4 regions of the Streptomyces sp. NPDC127119 genome follow, and region 1 is predicted to be linked to each of the others. Evidence: riboswitches for the same ligand, from Rfam matches in the RefSeq annotation. Region 1 holds a riboswitch; each other region holds the start of a gene.
What was found. A riboswitch is a leader RNA that binds a small molecule or an ion and turns the genes downstream of it on or off. The one in region 1 is predicted to bind cyclic di-AMP.
Positions count from the first base shown of each region.

Region 2: it holds a riboswitch for cyclic di-AMP, as region 1 does, so the genes downstream of both, ACFVH5_RS18690 (NlpC/P60 family protein) here and ACFVH5_RS40405 (peptidoglycan DD-metalloendopeptidase family protein) in region 1, are expected to answer to the same signal.
Region 3: it holds a riboswitch for cyclic di-AMP, as region 1 does, so the genes downstream of both, ACFVH5_RS32940 (M23 family metallopeptidase) here and ACFVH5_RS40405 (peptidoglycan DD-metalloendopeptidase family protein) in region 1, are expected to answer to the same signal.
Region 4: it holds a riboswitch for cyclic di-AMP, as region 1 does, so the genes downstream of both, ACFVH5_RS00085 (M23 family metallopeptidase) here and ACFVH5_RS40405 (peptidoglycan DD-metalloendopeptidase family protein) in region 1, are expected to answer to the same signal.

Region 1 covers NZ_JBHXTO010000188.1:1,655-6,363, forward strand. Annotated here, with positions in the region: gene ACFVH5_RS40395 (tyrosine-protein phosphatase) at 1-70, opposite strand, end outside; gene ACFVH5_RS40400 (alpha-galactosidase) at 239-2,362, shown strand; cyclic di-AMP (ydaO/yuaA leader) riboswitch at 2,647-2,820, shown strand; gene ACFVH5_RS40405 (peptidoglycan DD-metalloendopeptidase family protein) at 2,825-3,766, shown strand; gene ACFVH5_RS40410 (TetR/AcrR family transcriptional regulator) at 3,931-4,509, opposite strand; gene ACFVH5_RS40415 (MFS transporter) at 4,676-4,709, shown strand, end outside.
Region 2 covers NZ_JBHXTO010000038.1:3,711-8,419, reverse strand. Annotated here, with positions in the region: gene ACFVH5_RS18700 (NlpC/P60 family protein) at 1-911, opposite strand, end outside; gene ACFVH5_RS18695 (hypothetical protein) at 1,352-1,705, shown strand; gene ACFVH5_RS18690 (NlpC/P60 family protein) at 1,842-3,002, opposite strand; cyclic di-AMP (ydaO/yuaA leader) riboswitch at 3,009-3,182, opposite strand; gene pcrA (DNA helicase PcrA) at 3,734-4,709, shown strand, end outside.
Region 3 covers NZ_JBHXTO010000110.1:6,363-11,071, forward strand. Annotated here, with positions in the region: gene ACFVH5_RS32925 (dihydrofolate reductase family protein) at 1-42, shown strand, start outside; tRNA gene ACFVH5_RS32930 (tRNA-Met) at 95-168, shown strand; gene ACFVH5_RS32935 (PP2C family protein-serine/threonine phosphatase) at 333-1,466, shown strand; cyclic di-AMP (ydaO/yuaA leader) riboswitch at 1,722-1,879, shown strand; gene ACFVH5_RS32940 (M23 family metallopeptidase) at 1,891-2,940, shown strand; gene ACFVH5_RS32945 (aldo/keto reductase) at 3,034-3,978, shown strand; gene ACFVH5_RS32950 (PrsW family intramembrane metalloprotease) at 4,144-4,709, opposite strand, start outside.
Region 4 covers NZ_JBHXTO010000001.1:17,061-21,769, reverse strand. Annotated here, with positions in the region: gene ACFVH5_RS00095 (HPr family phosphocarrier protein) at 1-170, shown strand, start outside; gene ACFVH5_RS00090 (GntR family transcriptional regulator) at 489-1,181, opposite strand; gene ACFVH5_RS00085 (M23 family metallopeptidase) at 1,442-2,215, opposite strand; cyclic di-AMP (ydaO/yuaA leader) riboswitch at 2,228-2,383, opposite strand; gene ACFVH5_RS00080 (M16 family metallopeptidase) at 2,632-4,020, opposite strand; gene ACFVH5_RS00075 (M16 family metallopeptidase) at 4,017-4,709, opposite strand, start outside.

The DNA.
Region 1 (4,709 bases):
GGCCGCCCACATCGCGGAAGTTGCGTACGCCGGTCAGCTCGGGCTCGGTCGACGGGACCTGCTGCGTCACGGGGGCTCCTCCCCTCGGCCACCGACGCGGCTCGTCGGCGAGGTGCGTATCCGACGATACGACATCGGTTCGTGGGCCAATGAGTTGTCCACAGGCGTTGCCCGAAGGGCAGGTCGGCCCTGATGATGTTGGGGCTTGAGCGTGCCTGTTCGAATATGTGAGGGCTTGATGGTAGAGATCGGCGCAGACGGCCGTACGTGGCTTCTTTCGGGGCCCACGAGCAGTTACGGCCTGCGGCTCGGTGACGAGGACGAGCTGCTTCATCTGCACTGGGGCCCGAGGATCGCGCTCCCCGACGCCGAGGCGCTCGCCGCGGGCCCGGGTCCCGAGTACTGGGCGTTCGAGGCGACCCTCGACGGCCACGAGGAGTACCCGGTCGAGGGCGGCCCCCGCTTCGTACGGCCCGCGCTGTCGGTGCGCACGCCGGACCGGCGCGGCACCGAATGGCGCTTCGAGGGGTACGCGATCGTCGAGGGGGAGACCGCCGACGGAGAGGCGGCCGAGGGGGCCGGCGGTGACGAGCTGCGGCTGCGGTTCTCCGACTCCGGGCTCGGCATCACCCTGCACTACCGGATGCGGGCAGGCACCGACGTCGTCGAGCGCTGGGTGACCCTCGCCAACGAAGGGCCCGCCCTGGAGGTGCTGCGCGCCGACTCCGCGACCTGGACGCTCCCGCAGCGCGACGGGTGGCGGCTGTCCCAGCTGCACGGACGGTGGGCGGCCGAGTCCCGGCTCGTGCGCTCCGAGCTGACGTACGGCGAGAAGATCATCGGCAGTCGGCGCGGGCACACCGGGCACCAGCACCTGCCCTGGGTGGCCCTGGACGCGGACGGCACGGCCACCGAGGAGCTGGGCGAGGTCTACGGCTGCGCGCTCGCCTGGTCGGGCACCTGGCGGATCGCGGTGGCCCAACTGCCCGACGCGCGCGTGCAGATCACCGGCGGGGCCGGGTACGACGACTCGGGCCTGCTGCGGCTGGAGCCGGGGGAGACCTTCGTCACTCCCGTCTTCGCGGGGCTGTGGAGCGACGGCGGCTTCGGCGGGGCGAGCCGCGCCTGGCACGCGTACCAGCGCGCGTACGTGATCCCGGACGCGGAGCAGGACCGGCCCGTGCTCTACAACTCCTGGGAGGCCACGGAGTTCGACATCTCCGAGGAGCAGCAGCGGGCGCTCGCCCGCCGGGCCGCCGGGGCGGGCGTCGAGCTGTTCGTGGTCGACGACGGCTGGTTCGGGGCGCGCACCAGCGACCGGGCCGGCCTCGGCGACTGGACGGTCAACCGGGACCGCTTCCCGGGCGGACTGAAGCCGCTGAGCGACTACGTGCACGGGCTCGGGATGCAGTTCGGCATCTGGGTCGAGCCCGAGATGGTCAATCCGGACAGCGAGCTGTACCGCGCGCACCCGGACTGGGTGCAGTTCCAGCCGGGACGAAAGCGGACGGAACTGCGCAATCAGCTCGTGCTCAACCTCGCCCGCGAGGACGTCCAGGAGTACCTGTGGGAACAGCTCGACGCGCTGCTCTCCAGTGCCCCGATCGACTACGTGAAGTGGGACTTCAACCGCGCCTTCACCGACGCGGGCTGGCCCGGCGAGGCCTACCCGCAACGGCTGTGGGTGGACCATGTGCACGCCCTGTACAAGCTGTTGGACCGGCTGCGGACCGCCCACCCGGGTGTCGCCTTCGAGTCCTGCTCGGGCGGCGGCGGCCGGATCGACCTCGGGATCATGGCCCGTACGGACCAGGTGTGGACCTCCGACAACACGGACCCGCTCGACCGGCTCGCCATCCAGCACGGCTTCAGCCAGGTGCATCCCGCGCGGGCCATGGCCGCCTGGGTCACCGACAGCCCGAACACACAGCTCAACGGACGTGTCAGCTCGTTGCGCTTCCGCTTCGTGAGCGCGATGGCCGGGGTGCTCGGCGTCGGCGGCGACCTCACCCGCTGGACCGAGGAGGAGCTGGCCGAGGCGCGGACCTGGGTGGAGCTCTACAAGGAGATCAGGCCCGTCGTGCAGGGCGGCGAGCTCCATCGGCTGCGGGCGCCGCAGGGCGGACTGAGCGCCGTCCAGTATGTCCGTGACGGCGAGGTCGTCGTCCTCGCCTGGCTCCAAGCCCAGCACTACGGTGAGCCGGCCCTGCCGGTGCGGCTGCGGGGCCTCGACCCGTCGGCATCGTACGAATGCCTCGAAACGGGTGAAGTCCACCGAGGCGCGGTGCTGTTGCACCACGGGTTGCGGACGGGGCTGCGGGGAGACCTCGATGCGTCAGTTATCCGGCTGCGTCGCATCTGACTGTTGTGTCCGTAATGGAGCCTTCGTTCCAACTCGCGCCGGAGTGAAGGCTCCTGGGGCGGTCCTTGGTGAGCAGCGTCATATCCGTGACGTTCCGCTGTCGCCATGCTCACGTAAGTCCGCTTTGTTTGCAGGGCTTTAACAAGCGGTGGATAGACCGCATTCACACAGGGTGACCGGTATTTCGGTCGAGGATCAAGAAAACGGGGCACACAGGAAACCCCCAAGCTTGTTTGCGCCTCTTCATGTCGCTTACGTTCACCTCCAATCCGGACGGACGCCCAATCCTGCCGCCGCCCGGAATCCGCACTCACCCGTACGTGGCAGGAGCGGGGGACCCACAGGTAAGACGCCTGTTCCGGTCTCCGGAACGGCTTGGGGTTAAGTCGTGCGAAAGCACGGCCGGGCATCTCCAGCTCGCACCCGACAGCTCACCTCGCAGGCGCCGGAGAGGAATTCGTCATGCCCGCGAAGGGTAAGCACCGCCGTCCCAAGTCCCAGCGTTTCTCGCGTTCCATGGCCGTGGCCGGAACCGGGGGCGCGGCTCTCGCCCTCCCGCTGCTCGGCGCCGCCGGAGCGCACGCCGCGACTCCGCAGACCGCCGCCGATTCCGTGGCGAGCGCCGCGAACGTCTCGAACATCGCGAGCAAGTCCGCCGCCGCCGCTCCGACCGCCGAGAAGCAGGCCGAGGCGAAGAAGGCCGAAGCGAAGAAGGTCGCGACCAGGACGTACGCCGTGCGTTCGGGCGACTCCCTGTCGAAGATCGCCGACACGCAGGACGTCAGCGGTGGCTGGAAGAAGCTGTACTCGGACAACCGCACGTCCATCGGCGGCGACCCGTCCCTCATCCACCCGGGCCTGAAGCTCGCCCTCGGCGGCAAGGCGGCGGCGTCCAGCTCCGACTCCACCGCCTCCAAGTCGTCCGACAAGGCCGCCGAGAAGCCCGCGGCCAAGAAGACGACCACGGCGTCCAAGGCGGCGGACACCTCGACGGCCACCGGCTTCACGCTGCCGGTCACGGGGGCGTCCATCGGCACCTCGTACAAGATGTCCGGCAGCATGTGGTCCAGCGGCTACCACACCGGTGTCGACTTCGTGGTGCCCACCGGTACCGCGCTCAAGTCCGTCGGCGTGGGCACGGTCGTCTCCGCCGGATGGGGCGGCGCGTACGGCAACCAGGTCGTCATCCAGCTCGCCGACGGCCACTACGCCCAGTACGCCCACCTGTCCTCCCTCTCCGTCTCGGCCGGTCAGACCGTGACCGGCGGACAGCAGGTCGGCCTCTCGGGTGCCACGGGCAACGTCACCGGCCCGCACCTGCACTTCGAGATCCGCACCACCCCGGACTACGGCTCGGACGTGGACCCGCTGGCGTACCTGCGCGCCAAGGGCGTCTCCGTCTGACGCCCTCCGGCGCTGTCTGACGCGGACTGACGCCCACGGGCGTCGACCGACGTCGGCCGATGTGAATCTCCGAAGGCCGGACCCTGTGATCCCCGGGGTCCGGCCTTCGGCATGTCCCGGGCCGGACGGCTGCTCAACGGCTGACAGGGGCGGGCGGGGGCGTGTCAGGCCCCCGCATGGTTCAGGGCGCGCACGAACTGCTCCGTGAGCTGCTCGGTGTCGAGGCCGTCCGCGCCGCGTCCGGTCAGGATGTGGAAGAAGGGCGGGCCGATCAGGAGCGCGGTCGCCTGTTCGAGTGAGAGCGCGGTGCCGCTCGGCTTCCGGACCGCCTCCACGACCTCGGCGGCGCTCTCCCCGAGGATGTCGTGGGACGCGAGCAGCGCCGCGACCTCCGCGTCGTGCTGGGCCTCGCCCATGAGGGCACGGTAGGCCGCGCCCGCGTCGGAGCGGGCCAGGAAGCCGACGAGGGCGTCGAGATAGGCCTTGAGGTCCTTGCGGGGATCGCCGCTGCGGGGCACGGACAGTTCCTGCCGGGCGTCGATGGCGCTGGCCTCGTAGAGAACCTCCGCCTTGTTCGACCACCAGCGGTACACGGTCTGCCGGCCCACGCCCGCCCGCTCGGCGATGCCCTTCATGGTCAGGGCCGCGTACCCCACCTCCACCAGGAGGTCGTCGACGGCGTGCAGCACGGCGGCCCGTGCGCTCTCACTGCGGGGCCGACCGCGGCCACTTCCATCCACCATGCCGCAAGTCTATACGAGTCACGGTGTCTCGTATGTGTTATCTTTACGGTGCACGGTGACTCGGAAGTGAGTGCCCGGGCCTGCCTCGACCTGTCCCGGGACGGGCCTGTCGGGCGGTGTCCGGCCGTGCTTCGTGTTCCGTGATCCACGACAGGAATCGAGAGCCATGACGTCCACACTGGAAGGCACCCTGCGCCCGG
Region 2 (4,709 bases), on a different contig from region 1:
TGGAGTGCGGAACGGGAGACGCGCTGGCCCGCGTTGATCTGCGCGTACGTCGTCCGGGGCAGAGAGATGCCCGCGGAGCGGTACGCGGCCTGCATCAGCCCCGAGCAGTCGAAGGCGTCGGGGCCGGTGGCACCCCACACATAGGGGCTGCCGAGCTTGCCGTAGGCGTACGAGACCGCAGCCGCCGCACGGGAGTTGGGCGCGGTCGTGGAGGACGAGCCCTGGCCGAGCCCGCGCGGGGCCTCACCGGAACGTGAGGCACGGGCGGTGTCCGGGTCGTCCGCGCCGATGCGGGCCCGGTCCGCGTCCGGCAGCCGGGACAGCAGTTGGCGTGCCTCGCCGAGCTTGCCCGTGACTGTCTTCTTGTGGCGTTTCAGGTCCGCCTGCCGCGCTTTGAGCGAGGTGAGTTCGATGTGCGCGGCGCCGCGCAGCTGCTCGATGTCGCGCAGCTGTGTGCGTACGCGGGAGACCGCCGAGGCCTGCCTGCTGCCGGCCCGTTCGGCGAACGCGGCGCCGTCGAGATACCGGTCGGGGTCCGAGGAGAGCATCAGCCCCAGCGCGGGATCGATGCCGCCGTCCCGGTACTGGGCGGTCGCCAGTGAACCGAGCGCGTCCCGTTCGGAGTTGAGCCGTTCCGTCTTGCGCGCGGCCTCGTCCTGCAATGTGCCGAGCCGGCCGGCCGCCTTCGTGGACTTCTCCTTCGCGCCGTTGTACTTCTCGGTGGCGACCTCCGCCTCCTGGTACAGCTTGTCGACCTTCGCCTTCACCTGGGCCGGCGTCAGCTCGGGTGCGGCGACCCCCGTCCCGTCGAACCCGGTCGCGCTCGCCGCGCCCGCGAGGGCGATGGTGAAGGCGGTGCGGGCCGTACCGCCGCCGAGTGAGCGCTGTCGGGGCTTGCGGTGCGCTGCCACGTGCGATCCACGTTCCTTCCGTAGCCGCCGAGGCACTGGTACGTCCACGGCGGTGGCCCTCAGGGGCTGGTTGCACGTCCGGCGGCAGCCCGCACAGGGGGAGCGGACCGCCGCCGGACCTCTTGGCGGTGGTGCCGACTGCCGCCCTGGCCCGGGCGGTTGTGGTGGGGAGCCGGTCACCTGGGGAAGGACGCTAAACCTCGCGATGCGCCGGTGGTAACGGCATGTACGGAAGTGGTGGCACTCGGCCACGAGGTGACCGGGTGCGACCGTGATCCGGGCCCGGTGCGGGCGACTTGGCGTGGTGCGGTGACCGATGGGCGCGTTGTGGGGGAGCGGCACGTGCGACGGTGCTATAGGCGCAGCCCGGGGCCCGCAAGAGACCCGGGGCGTGGGCCGGTGCGAGGCGGCGTGCGGGAGTCCGGTTAGGGTCCGGGCTCATGGACGTACTCATTCATGTCTTCGTCGCCCTGCACATCATCGGGATCGCCGCCCTGCTGGGCGGCTTCCTCACCCAGATGAAGGCCATGGGCGACGGCACGGCCCGTTTCACCCCCGCCATGCTCCACGGCGCGCTGACCATGCTGGTCACCGGCGCGGTCCTCGTCGGTCTCAACCAGGCCGACGACCAGACCGTCAACAACATCAAGATCGGTGTGAAGCTGGCCCTGCTGGTCGTGATCCTGGGCCTCGTCTACGTCAAGCGTGACGACGAGAAGGTGGAGAAGGGCCTGTTCGCCCTGGTGGGCGGGCTGACCACGGTGAACATCTTCATCGCGCTGCTCTGGACCTGAGCGACCGCCCCGGAGGCCGCCCTGAAAACTGCCCGGGAAGCCGCCGCGGAAGCCTGGAAGCCGGTCCGGAACGCGGACGGGGTACGGCACATGCCTGCCGTACCCCGTCCGCGTTCCGTCCAGATGCAGCTGGGCGCTAGCCCGGCCGCACCACGCTGTGGATCGGCATGTAGTAGATCGACTCCTCGCGGACGTACGCGCCCGGCTTCGGGGCGTGGATCATCATGCCGTCGCCGATGTAGATGCCGACGTGACTGATGTCGTCGTAGAAGAAGACCAGGTCGCCGGGCTGGGCGTTGTCCACGGAGACCGTCGTGCCGGTGTCCACCTGGTCCCAGGTGGTGCGCGGGAGCGTCACACCGGCGGCCTTCCAGGCGGCCTGGGTCAGACCGGAGCAGTCGTACGAGCCGGGGCCGCTGGCGCCCCAGACGTACGGCTTGCCGATCTGGGCGCGGGCGAAGGCAAGTGCCTTGGCGGCCTTGGTGGAGGAGGCGGAGTCCGAGCCCGAGGTGCTCCCCGAGCCTGTGCCCGTCCCTGAACCCGTGGCGGTTCCCGTGCCCTGCGTCGCCGCTTCCTGGCGTTGGCGCTCCGCGTCGGCCGCCTGCTGCCGCGCCAGCTCGTCCGCCTTGCGCTGGGCCTCTTCCTGCTTCTTCCGCTCGATCGCGGCCAAGCGGGCCTTCTCCTCCGCGGTCAACTTCGAGAGGATCTCGCGCGCCTCGGCGAGCTTGCGCTGAACGTCCGCCTTGGACGTCTTCAGCGTGCTCTGCGTCGTGGTGAGCGTCTCCAGGCCCTCGGAGGCCTCCTGCCGCTTCTTCGACGTGGTGGCCCGCTCGGTGACGTACTCGTCGACGGCCTGCTTCTGGCGGGCGGTCAGCCGGTTCATCAGCTGGGTCTGGTCGAAGTAGTCCTGCGGATTGTCCGCGAGGAGGAGGGAAGCGCTGTCGGGGGCGGAGGCTCCCGTGCGGTACTGCGCCGCGGCGAACGTCCCGAGCGCCTCACGCGCGGAGTTGAGCTTCTCCGTACGCTGCGCGACGTCGTCGAGGAGCGTGGCGACGCGCTTGCGCTGCTTGGTGGTCTTCTCCTTGGCGGCGTTGTACTTCTCGGTGGCAGTGCCCGCCTGCTGGTAGAGGTCGTCGATCTTCTTCTGGACTTCCTCCGTGCTCGGCCTGGGCTCCGCGGCCGGCGAGGCGTCCGCCGTCTGGGAGAGCAGGGCCACCGAGGTCAGGGCCGCGGTGGCGAGGGCCGGTGTCCGCAGGCCCAGAGAACTGGGGGGCCGCAACTTGCGGTGTGGCGCCACGAGGGCGTCTCCTTCCGTCATCCGCCTACCGAGTTAGCTGTCGGGTTCGGGCGAGTGCTTCGGAAGGTTTGCCCTACGGTCCTTGTCCCACGAGGGAGTTCGGACCGATTCACCCCAGGATCGGTTGGGTCCCCGGTTCCGGAGGCCACGAGGGCATGCCGGATTCGGCGGAGCCCGCTCGGCCCGGCGTTGTTCGCCGGTGCGGGTCGAGCGGCCTACGCGAAAGTTAGCCAATACGTGTGGCACCTGTGAAGTTTGATGTGCGATATGCCCGATACATTTTCGTGACCTGGACCACGGGTGTCGTCCGCCGACGTCAATTGGTCATGATCTGCTCCGAGTTGTCCCCGAGGGGCACGGGAGCGGGTCGACCGGGTCGCGGAGCGGCGCCCACGCCGACGGGCCGGTTCCGGTCGGCTCAGGAGTGACCTCCAGCAGGCGATGTCCGGTGCGCCCTGTCTCCGCACGGTTATACGGAGCCCAGTCGTACGCGGTTCAGATGCGGGGCGAAATCAGCGCCCTGTGGCGGTACCGCCGCGCACCGCACCGCCGCACACCGCACCGCCGCCGTACCGGCCCCCCCCCCCCCCGCACCGCCGCCTTCCCGGCGACCCTGTGTAGTGGCGTACTCATCACGGGTGAGGCTCTGCCCTTGGCCGCCCGCCCGGGATTCCGCCGAGTTTCCGGGGTGGCGGCCGGGTGTCAGTGGGGGCGCCTAGACTCGGAGAGCGATGAGCAGCCTCTTTGATGACAGCTTCCTGGCGGACCTCAAGCCCTCCCGGGCCCACGAGGAAGAGCCCCCGCCGCCGCCCGAGGACGAGGCGCCGGACCACGGTCCGGACGACCTGTTCGGCGGGCGCTTCGACGTGCCTCCTCCCAGCAGGCCGAGGGACGGCTACTACCGCGACGGCGCCCCGAGGCCCCTGGTGGACCCGGCCGCGCTCCTGGACGGGCTGAACGAGAACCAGCGCGCGGCGGTCGTCCACCACGGCTCGCCCCTGCTCATCGTGGCCGGCGCCGGCTCCGGCAAGACCCGTGTGCTCACCCACCGCATCGCGCACCTGCTGGGCGAGCGCAAGGTGCACCCCGGCGAGATCCTCGCGATCACCTTCACGAACAAGGCCGCGGGCGAGATGAAGGAGCGCGTCGAGCAGCTCGTGGGCCCGCGGGCGAACGCGATGTGGGTGATGACCTTCCACAGCGCCTGCGTACGGATCCTGCGCCGCGAGAGCAAGAAGCTCGGCTTCACGTCGTCGTTCTCGATCTACGACGCCGCCGACAGCAAGCGGCTCATGGCCCTGGTCTGCCGTGATCTGGACCTCGACCCCAAGCGCTTCCCGCCGAAGTCCTTCAGCGCCAAGATCTCGAACCTGAAGAACGAGCTGATCGACGAGGAGGACTTCGCCGCCCAGGCTTCCGACGGCTTCGAGAAGACCGCCGCCCAGGCCTACGCGATGTACCAGTCGCGGCTGCGCGAGGCGAACGCGCTGGACTTCGACGACCTGATCATGACGACGGTCAACCTCCTGCGCGCCTTCCCTGACGTCGCCGAGCACTACCGCCGCCGCTTCCGCCACGTCCTCGTGGACGAGTACCAGGACACGAACCACGCGCAGTACTCCCTCGTCCGGGAGCTCGTCGGCAGCGCCACGGACCCCGTCGCGCACCCCGAGGACGTACCGCCGCGGGAGGACGACCTCCCGCCGG
Region 3 (4,709 bases), on a different contig from region 1:
AGCGCGGCCAAGGCACCCAACCGCCACCTGAACCGGGGCTGACATCTGCCCGTGTGCGCGGGGTCCCGCGAATGGCGTACAGTGGTCTCAACGACGCGGGGTGGAGCAGCTCGGTAGCTCGCTGGGCTCATAACCCAGAGGTCGCAGGTTCAAATCCTGTCCCCGCTACTGAAGGCCTGAGGCCGGAATCCAATGGATTCCGGCCTCAGGTGTTTTACGTTCCTCTGTGCCGTCCCCGCGCCGGCGCTCACTCGCCCGGTCCCCGTCCGCTCGCCCCGCCCCGCCGGTCCCGGAACCCTGGACGGAGCGAGGTGGTCGAGGGCAGGAGACACGTGATCGGGCGTCGAGCGGTCGAGCAGCGGTCGCCGGGCTCCGCCGGGCCGCCGCCGGACAAGCGGACCGGCCTCTACCCCCGTACCCGCGCGGTCGTCCGCGTGCTCCCCGCACTGCTGATCGTCGCGGGTGTCTTCTACGACGTCCTCACCCCGCAGTACTTCACCGCCGCGCCCTTCCTCTCGGCCGCCTCGCTCGTCGCCGCGCCCCTGCTGTCGCTCGGCGCCACCGTGTGGACGGGCGTCGCGGGCACGGCGGCCATGGCGCTGGTGACCGTGCGGTTCGCCGTCGACGCGAGCGGGATCACCGAGATCGCGACCGTGGCCACGGTCGCCTGCCTCGCCGTCGTCATCAACCGGCTCGTGAGCCTGGGCAACGCCCGGCTGGCCTCCGCCCACGAGATCGCCGAGGCCGCCCAGCGGGCCGTCCTGCCCGAACCCGCCGCGCGCACCGGCGGCCTCGACCTCGCGGTCCGGTACGTGGCCGCGCAGACCGACGCCCTCATCGGCGGCGACCTCTACGCCGTGCAGGACACCCCGCACGGCGTACGGCTCGTCGTGGGCGATGTGAGGGGGAAGGGCATGGGCGCGGTCGCCGCCGTGGCCGTCGTCATCGGGGCCTTCCGGGAGGCCGCCGAACAGGAGAGCACGCTGGAGGGGGTCGCCCAGCGGCTGGAGCGGTCGCTGATGCGCGAAGGGGTGCGGCGCGACAGCGTCGAGGTCTTCGAGGGTTTCATCACCGCCGTGCTCGCCGAGATCCCGCACGGCGCCCAGCGCGTACGGCTCGTCAACCGCGGCCATCCCGGGCCGCTCCTGCTGCGTGGCGACGGAACCGTACGCACGCTCGCCGCGGCGGAACCCGCGCTGCCGCTCGGGATGGGCGACCTGGGCGCCTGGCCCGACCGCGCGCAGGAGGAGGAGTTCCCGGGCGGGGCCATGCTGCTCTTCCACACGGACGGGCTGTCCGAGGCCCGGGACGGGCGGGGTGTGTTCTTCGATCCGGCGGCACGGCTGTCCGGGCGCCGGTTCGCCGGGCCCGACGCGCTGCTCGCCGAGGTGGTGGACGACGTGTTCCGGTACACCGGGGGCGGCGGTACGGACGACATGGCACTGCTCGCCGTTCGCCGGCCGTGAGGGAGCCGGGACGCTCTTCCCGACCCATATCACCTGCAGTAGTCGAACGACGCCCCTGCGCATAACAACTGACACACCGTCAGCAAAACCCGTACCCGTGAATGGCGATCAACTCGCCCGATTTACCCCGCTCCCAGCGTTTAAGTCCAGGCCAGGAGCCGTAACGATCATCAAGAACAGCTTGGAATCCGGTGCCTGAGTCTATTAACGTTCGATAACGCAGCGCGGTGTCCCAGCCGTCACAAGAGACGGCTCCGTGCGCACGCGCCGAATCCCGCAAGGGAACCGGGGAACCACCTACATGGGGTGAATCGCGTGTCTTTCGTGGTGGTGAACACCGCGGTTGACGCGCGTAGGAGACCTTCCTGCTCCGAACCCGTCAGCTAACCCGGTAGGCGAGAAGGAAGGAAAGGAGCGCGCCCACGTGGCGTTCAACAGGCCTGCCCCCACACCCTCGTTCATGCCTGACGAGGTGACGGGAGAGACCTCGGGCGAGAAGAAGCCCGACACCTTCGCCTTCGGCGCCCGCAGGGACGACGAGACCTGGGAGCCCTGGAATCCCAGCGCGGACACCGTCGTTCCCGTCCGCGGCAAGCACCGCGTCGCCAAGCAGCGTGGCGGGGGACTCGCCCGCAGCTCCACCGTTCTGGGCGTCGGTGTCATAGCCGCCGTCGGCGCGGGCGGCATGGCCTCCGCGCAGACCGGCAAGCCGCCGGTGTCGATCTCGATCCCCGACCTGCCCAACGTCGGCTCGCTGATCTCCGACGACGAGGCCCCCGAGGGTTCCAGCACGGCGCTCACCGCCGCGGGACTCACCGAGGCCGACGCCGAGGAGGGCAACGCCGACGCCGGCGAGGCCCTGCGCTCGCGCATCATGCTCCAGGCCGAACTCCAGCAGGACCAGGTCGACCGCGAGGCCCAGGCCGCAGCCGAGGCCGCCGCCGCGAAGAAGGCCGCCACGCTCGCGGCCAAGGAGCAGGACGCGGCGAAGGCCAAGGCCGCCGCCGCGAAGGCGAAGAAGGAGGAGGAGGCCAAGGCGAAGGCCGAGGCCGCACGCCTCGCCGAGCTGGCCAAGCAGTTCACACTGCCCACCTCCTCGTACACGATCACCTCCACCTTCGGGCAGTCCGGCTCGCTCTGGTCCTCCGGTCAGCACACGGGTCTGGACTTCGCCGCTCCCACGGGTACCCCGATCAAGGCCATTCACAGCGGCACGATCACCGAGGCGGGCTGGAGCGGCTCGTACGGCTACCGCACGGTCCTCACGCTCGACGACGGTACGGAGCTGTGGTTCGCCCACCAGTCGTCGATCGGCGTCAGCGTCGGGCAGAAGGTCAGCACGGGCGACGTCATCGGGCGCGTGGGTGCCACCGGGAACGTCACCGGGGCGCACCTCCACCTGGAGGTCCACACGGCCGGCGGCACCGGGATCGACCCGATGGCCTGGCTGCGCGGCAAGGGCCTCAACCCGTAAAGCCTCAATCCGCAAGCCGGTGTCCGTGCCCTGCGGGGCCGCGATGTCGCGGAGTATGGAATACGGCCGTCCGGTTCGGCCGTTGGTTTTGGCATGACTTCTCTTCGCAGGCTGGGTTCGTCCGACCTTGAGGTGTTTCCGCTCGCCCTGGGCGGCAACGTCTTCGGCTGGACCGCCGACCGGGCCGACTCCTTCGCCGTCCTCGACGCGTACACGGCCGCCGGCGGGAACTTCGTGGACACCGCCGACGCGTACTCGGCCTGGGCGCCGGGCAACGAGGGCGGCGAGTCCGAGACCGTCATCGGCGAGTGGCTGACCGCGCGCGGCAACCGCGCCGACGTCCTCATCGCCACGAAGGCCGGCGCGCATCCCGCGTACAAGGGCCTCTCCCCGGCGAACGTCAAGGCCGCGGCCGAGGCGTCGCTGCGCCGGCTGCGGACGGACCACATCGACCTCTACTACACCCACTACGACGACCCCTCCGTGCCGGTCGAGGAGTTCCTCGGAGCCCTGGACGAGCTCGTGCGCTCCGGCAAGGTGCGCGCGATCGCCGCGTCCAACATCTCCGCCGAGCGGCTCCAGGAGTCCCTGGACGCCTCCGACCGCGAGGGGCTGGTGCGGTACGTGGCGCTGCAGGCCCAGTACAGCCTGGTGTCGCGTGACACGTACGAGGGTCCGCTGCAGGAGGTCGCCTCGCGCGGCGGACTGGCCGCGGTCCCCTATTACGGGCTCGCCTCGGGCTTCCTCACCGGCAAGTACCGGGCGGGCGCGGACGTCGACAGCCCGCGGGCCGGTGCGGCGGGCAAGCATCTCGCGTCGGAGCGGGGGCAGCGGGTGCTGACCGCGCTCGACGAGGTCGCCCAGGACCGCGGCGCCGAGCTCGCCACCGTGGCCCTCGCCTGGCTGGCCTCCCGCCCCACGGTCGCCGTCCCCCTGGCCAGCGCCCGCACCCCGTCCCAACTCCCGGCACTGCTGTCGGTGGCGGACCTCACCCTGACGGACACCGACCTCACGAAGCTGACGCACGCGTCGGAGTGACCCTCGCGGGGCGGGGGGCAGGGTTGGGGCGGGCTTGCGTTGTTGCTTTGGCTTTTAGGGGCGCGGGGAACTGCGCGCCCAGCCCGAGACGGCCCGCACCGGGCACTCGACCCCAGGCACCGCGGCGCCACTCCCAAGGGGCGCGGGGAACTGCGCAATACGACGTCAGGACCGGTACGGGTTGTACGCCGGGTAAGGCGGCGGATACCCATACCCCGGCCCGGCCCAGGGCACAGGCACCGGCACCGCCGAAGTCGCCCGCGCCGCGTACGCCAGCGCCGGCCGAGCCGGCTCCCGCCGGGCCCACAGCTCGTGCAGCAGCTCCCGCTCCCGCACGGCGAAGTCGGCACCCGCCCGCCCCCGCCGGCCCCGGTGGCGAAGAAACGCCAGCGACGTCGCGTACGCCTCGTACTCCGCCACCGCCCGCCCCGCATCGCGCCCGCCGTGATGCGTGGCGTACTCCCGCGCCAGCCGCCGCGCCTTCATCGAGCCGAGCACGAACGGCTCGGGCGCGGCCAGCCACCCCGCGACGGCGTACGAGGGCAGCTCCGTGCGGACCGTGCCGAGTTCGCGCTGCCGCGTCCAGACGGCCAGCCAGGTGAGCAGCCCGAAGGACGGGACCATGAACGCCGCGTAGACCGCGAAGAAGCCGTACTCCCCGAACGCCGACGAGCCGTTCCACATCGCGTGCATGCCCATCGCGAGCAGCAGCCCGGTGATGGGCAGGACGA
Region 4 (4,709 bases), on a different contig from region 1:
CCGACGGCAACCCCGTCAACGCCGCGTCCATGCTCGCGGTCCTCGGCCTGGGCGCCCAGGGCGGCGAGGAGATCGTCCTGGCCTCCGACGCCGAGGGTGCGGACGCCGCGCTCGACCGCCTCGCGAAGCTGGTCGCCGAGGGCCTCGACGAACTCCCCGAGACCGTCTGACCCTCAGGGCCTCTCGGACCTCTTGGGACCTCTTGGGGTCTCCCCGGATTCCGTCGGACCCCATCGGTCGCCCCGGATCCCGTACGGCGGAGCCGCGTCACCCACACCCCGGGCGACGCGGCTCCGCCGTTCGCGCGTCCGGGAGCGTGCAGGGCCGGGGGCCGTTCTTTTCCTGCCTGCGGCGTATTGATTTCCGCCCGCCTCCACCCGCTTCCGCGCACACGGAAATGACGTGCTCCGCAATTCAGGGCACGCGGAAGAAAAGGGCACCGGAAATAGGGCCCCGCCGAATATCTCTCTTTGTATACGGTGCTTCTGTTAATGCCGCAGGCCCGCTGTGTTTACGGGATGTTGCGAAGTCCTCACACGCTCGGCGCGGTCCCCGCCGGGAAAACGCAGCCGGTGCGCGGACATCGCCCGCTCCGTGTGCAGCGCCGTGATCGCCCTGGCCCGGTCGCTGTCACCGCGGGCCACGGCGTCCACGATGGCCCCGTGCTCGGTCCAGGACTCGGCGGGGTGCGCGGGCGCCTCGACCGAGTACATCCAGGCGATCTTGTGCCGCAGCTGGCCGAGCGTCGAGGTCAGCGCCGGGCTGCCCGAGGACTGCGCGAGCGTCTCGTGGAACCAGCCGCCGAGCGAGCGCAGATCCTCGCTGTTGCCCCGCCTGGCCCGCTCCTGGCCGAGCCTGACCAGGCCGCGCAGCACCTTGAGATGGGCCTCGGTGCGCCGCTGGGCGGCACGGGCGGCGCCCAGCGGCTCCAGCAGCACGCGCATCTCCAGGAGGTCGGCGGCCTCCTGCTCCGTGGGTTCCGCGACGCACGCGCCCGCGTGCCGGCGGGTGACCACGAAGCCCTCCGCCTCCAGGGTGCGCAGCGCCTCGCGCACGGGGACCCGCGAGACGCCGTAGCGGCGCGCGAGCAGTTCTTCGGTGAGCCGGCTGCCGCGCTCGTAGACACCCGCGACGATGTCGTCCCGGATCGCCGTGCATACCGAGCGCGCGGGAATACGCATGACCGGACCTCCGCCTTAATCCCCGCGAAACGCGGTCGATTGACGCTTGTTCGGTGACTCTATTGCAGAGAACGGGAAATTCCGAAGGCAGCCGGGAATCCATGGATATTTTTTGGACACACCGGGCTTCTGAACAGGCGGTCGTCCGGTACGAAAGCGACCGGAAGCCGTCCGAACGCACGCAGGCCCCGGCTCGGTGAGCCGGGGCCTGCGACGGAGGTGCGGTGCCGCGCGGAGCCGCGGCGGCGGGTGCCGTGCGGTCAGACGTTCACGCCGTGCCCGCGGAGGTACGCGATCGGGTCCATGTCGGAGCCGTACTCGGCGGTGGTCCGCGCCTCGAAGTGCAGGTGCGCCCCCGTGACGTTGCCCGTCGCCCCGGAGAGGGCTATCTGCTGCCCCGGAGTGACCGTCTGGCCGACCGAGACACCGATGGACGAGAGGTGCCCGTACTGGGTGTACGTGCCGTCGACCATCTTGATGACGATCTGGTTGCCGTACGAGCCGCCCCAGCCGGCCTCCACGACGGTGCCGGAGCCCACCGCGTGCACGGCTGTGCCGCTGGCGGCGTGGAAGTCGATGCCGGTGTGGCTGCCGGAGGACCAGATGCCGCCGCCGGCCTGGTAGGACGTGGAGACGTACGAGCCGGTGATCGGCGCGGTGTAGGCGTTGAGGCGCTTGCGCTCGGCCTCGCGGGCCGCACGGGCCTTGGCCTCGCGCTCCTTCTCGGCCTTCTCCCTGGCCTCCTCCGCACGCTTCTTCGCGGCGGCCTCGGCCTTCTCGCGGGCGGCGGCCTGGTCGGCGGCCTGGCGCTGGGCGACGGCCTGCGCGTCGATCTCGTGGGCGACCGAGTCGCCCATGGTGACGGCCTTGAGGGGGCCCGTCTGCTCGATCTCGCTCTCGGCGGCGAACGCCGGGGCGGCCAGCGTGCCCACGACACCGGTGGTGGCCAGGGCGGCGACGCCGACGGTCCTGCGGGTGGTGCGCGTCATGCGGCTGGGAAGACGGTGCTTCCCCGTGGCGCGGGTGAACGCCATGAAGTGGCTGGTCCTTTCCTTCCTTCTCGCCTACCGGGTTAGCTGACGGGTTCGGAGCAGGAAGGTCTCCTACGGACCCCCTTCGGGAAGGGCGTCCGATTCACCCCAGGGACCTGGGTCCCCGGCTCCCCTGGCTCGCGCCGTACGGGGACTCGGCGATGACTGTCCGGTGCCGCGGACGCGGCGCAGTGCCTGACGAACAGCCGGACCGACGCTAAGCGGCGCCTCTTTCAATAGACAAACGGATCACCATTTTTGTAGCGCATGCCACAGGGCAGACAGGCAACTTCCCTGCAATACGGACAAACCATGGACGAAGAAGGACAGAAAAGGGCCCGGGTGACTCGTCCAGTCACCCGGGCCCCGGCCGTGAACAGTGTCCCGCCCGATCGCGGGCCCTGCCCGGCCTCAGATCCCTACTCGGCCGTCACGACGCTGACTTCGCCGACGCCGAGGGCCCTGACGGGCTCCTCGATCTGCGCGGCGTCCCCGACGAGGACGGTCACCAGACGGTCCACCGGGAACGCGTTGACGGCGGCAGCGGTGGCCTCCACGGTGCCGGTCGCGGCGAGCTGCTTGTACAGCGTCGCCTGGAAGTCGTCCGGCAGGTGCTGCTCGACCTGGTCGGCGAGCGTGCCCGCGACGGCGCCCGCGGTCTCGTACTTCAGGGGCGCCACACCCACCAGGTTCTGCACGGCGACGTCGCGCTCGGCGTCCGTCAGACCCTCGGCGGCGAGGGTGCGCAGCACCTTCCACAGGTCGTCGAGCGCCGGACCGGTGTTCGGGGTGTCCACGGAGCCGCTGATGGCGAGCATCGAGATGCCCGTCCCGTCCGGAGCGGAGCGCAGCACCTGGCCGAACGCCCGCACACCGTAGGTGTATCCCTTCTCCTCGCGCAGGACGCGGTCCAGGCGGGAGGTGAGGGTGCCACCGAGGCAGTACGTGCCGAGCACCTGGGCGGGCCACACACGGTCGTGGCGGTCCGCGCCGACGCGGCCGATGAGCAGCTGCGTCTGGACGGCTCCGGGCCGGTCCACGATGATCACGCGGCCGGTGTCGTCGGCGGTCACCGAGGGCACGGGACGCGCCTGGGCCTGCGAGCCGGTCCAGGTGCCGAGGGTGTCCCCGAGCAGCGCGTCGAGGTCGACGTCCGTGAGGTCGCCGACGACGACCGCGGTGGCCGTGGCGGGGCGTACGTGCTTCTCGTAGAAGGCGCGTACGGCCGCCGAGTCGATCGCGGTGACCGTCTCCTCGGTGCCCTGGCGCGGGCGCGACATCCGGGAGTCCGCCGGGAAGAGCTGCCGGGACAGCTCCTTGGCGGCCCGCCGGGCCGGGTTGGCACTCTCGTGCGGGATCTCGTCGAGCCGGTTGCGCACCAGCCGCTCGATCTCGCCGTCCTCGAACGCGGGTGCCCTGAGGGCGTCGGCGAGCAGGCCGAGCGCCTTGGGCAGCCGGGAGACGGGCACTTCGAGGCTGAGCCGTACGCCGGGGTGGTCGGCGTGGGCGTCCAGGGTGGCGCCGCAGCGCTCCAGCTCGGCGGCGAACTCCTCGGCGGAGTGCTTGTCGGTGCCCTCCGAGAAGGCTCGCGCCATGATCGTGGCGATGCCGTCGAGGCCCTTGGGCTCGGCTTCGAGCGGAGCGTCCAGAAGGACCTCCACGGCGACGACCTGCTGGCCGGGGCGGTGGCAGCGCAGCAGCGTCAGGCCGTTGCCCAGGGTGCCGCGCTCGGGCGCCGGGAAGGCCCAGGGCCTGGCCTCGCCGGCCTGGGGCTGCGGGTGGAACTCCATCGTGGCGAGCTCGGTCACTTGGCCGCCTCCTCGTCGGTGTTGTCGGCGGCGCCGGTCTCTTCGGCCGCGTCGGTCTCCTCGGGGGCGACCGGCTCGTAGACCAGCACCGCGCGGTTGTCGGGGCGCAGGCGGGCCTTGGCGACCTCCTGGACCTCCTCCGCGGTGATGTCGAGAACGCGCTGCACGGCGGTCAGGGCGAGCTGGGGGTCGCCGAACAGGACCGCGTACCGGCACAGTTCGTCGGCGCGGCCCGCGACCGTGCCGAGACGGTCCAGCCACTCGCGCTCCAACTGGGCCTGAGCGCGCTCCATCTCCTCGGCGGTGGGGCCCTCCTCGGCGAACCGGGCGAGCTCCTCGTCGACGGCGGTCTCGATGACCGGGACCTCGACGTCGCCGGACGTCTTCACGTCGAGCCACCCCAGGGAGGGCGCTCCGGCGAGGCGCAGCAGGCCGAACCCGGCCGCGACGGCGGTGCGGTCGCGGCGTACGAGCCGGTTGTAGAGCCGGGACGACTCGCCGCCGCCGAGCACGGTCAGGGCCAGGTCGGCGGCGTCCGACGCGCGCGTGCCGTCCTCCGGGAGCCGGTAGGCGGCCATCAGCGCGCGCGCCGGGACCTCCTCCTCGACGACCTCGCGCAGCTGCCCGCCCATGGTCTCCGGGAGCGAGCCGTCGCGCGGGGCGGGCTTGCCGTCGTGCCCGGCGATGGA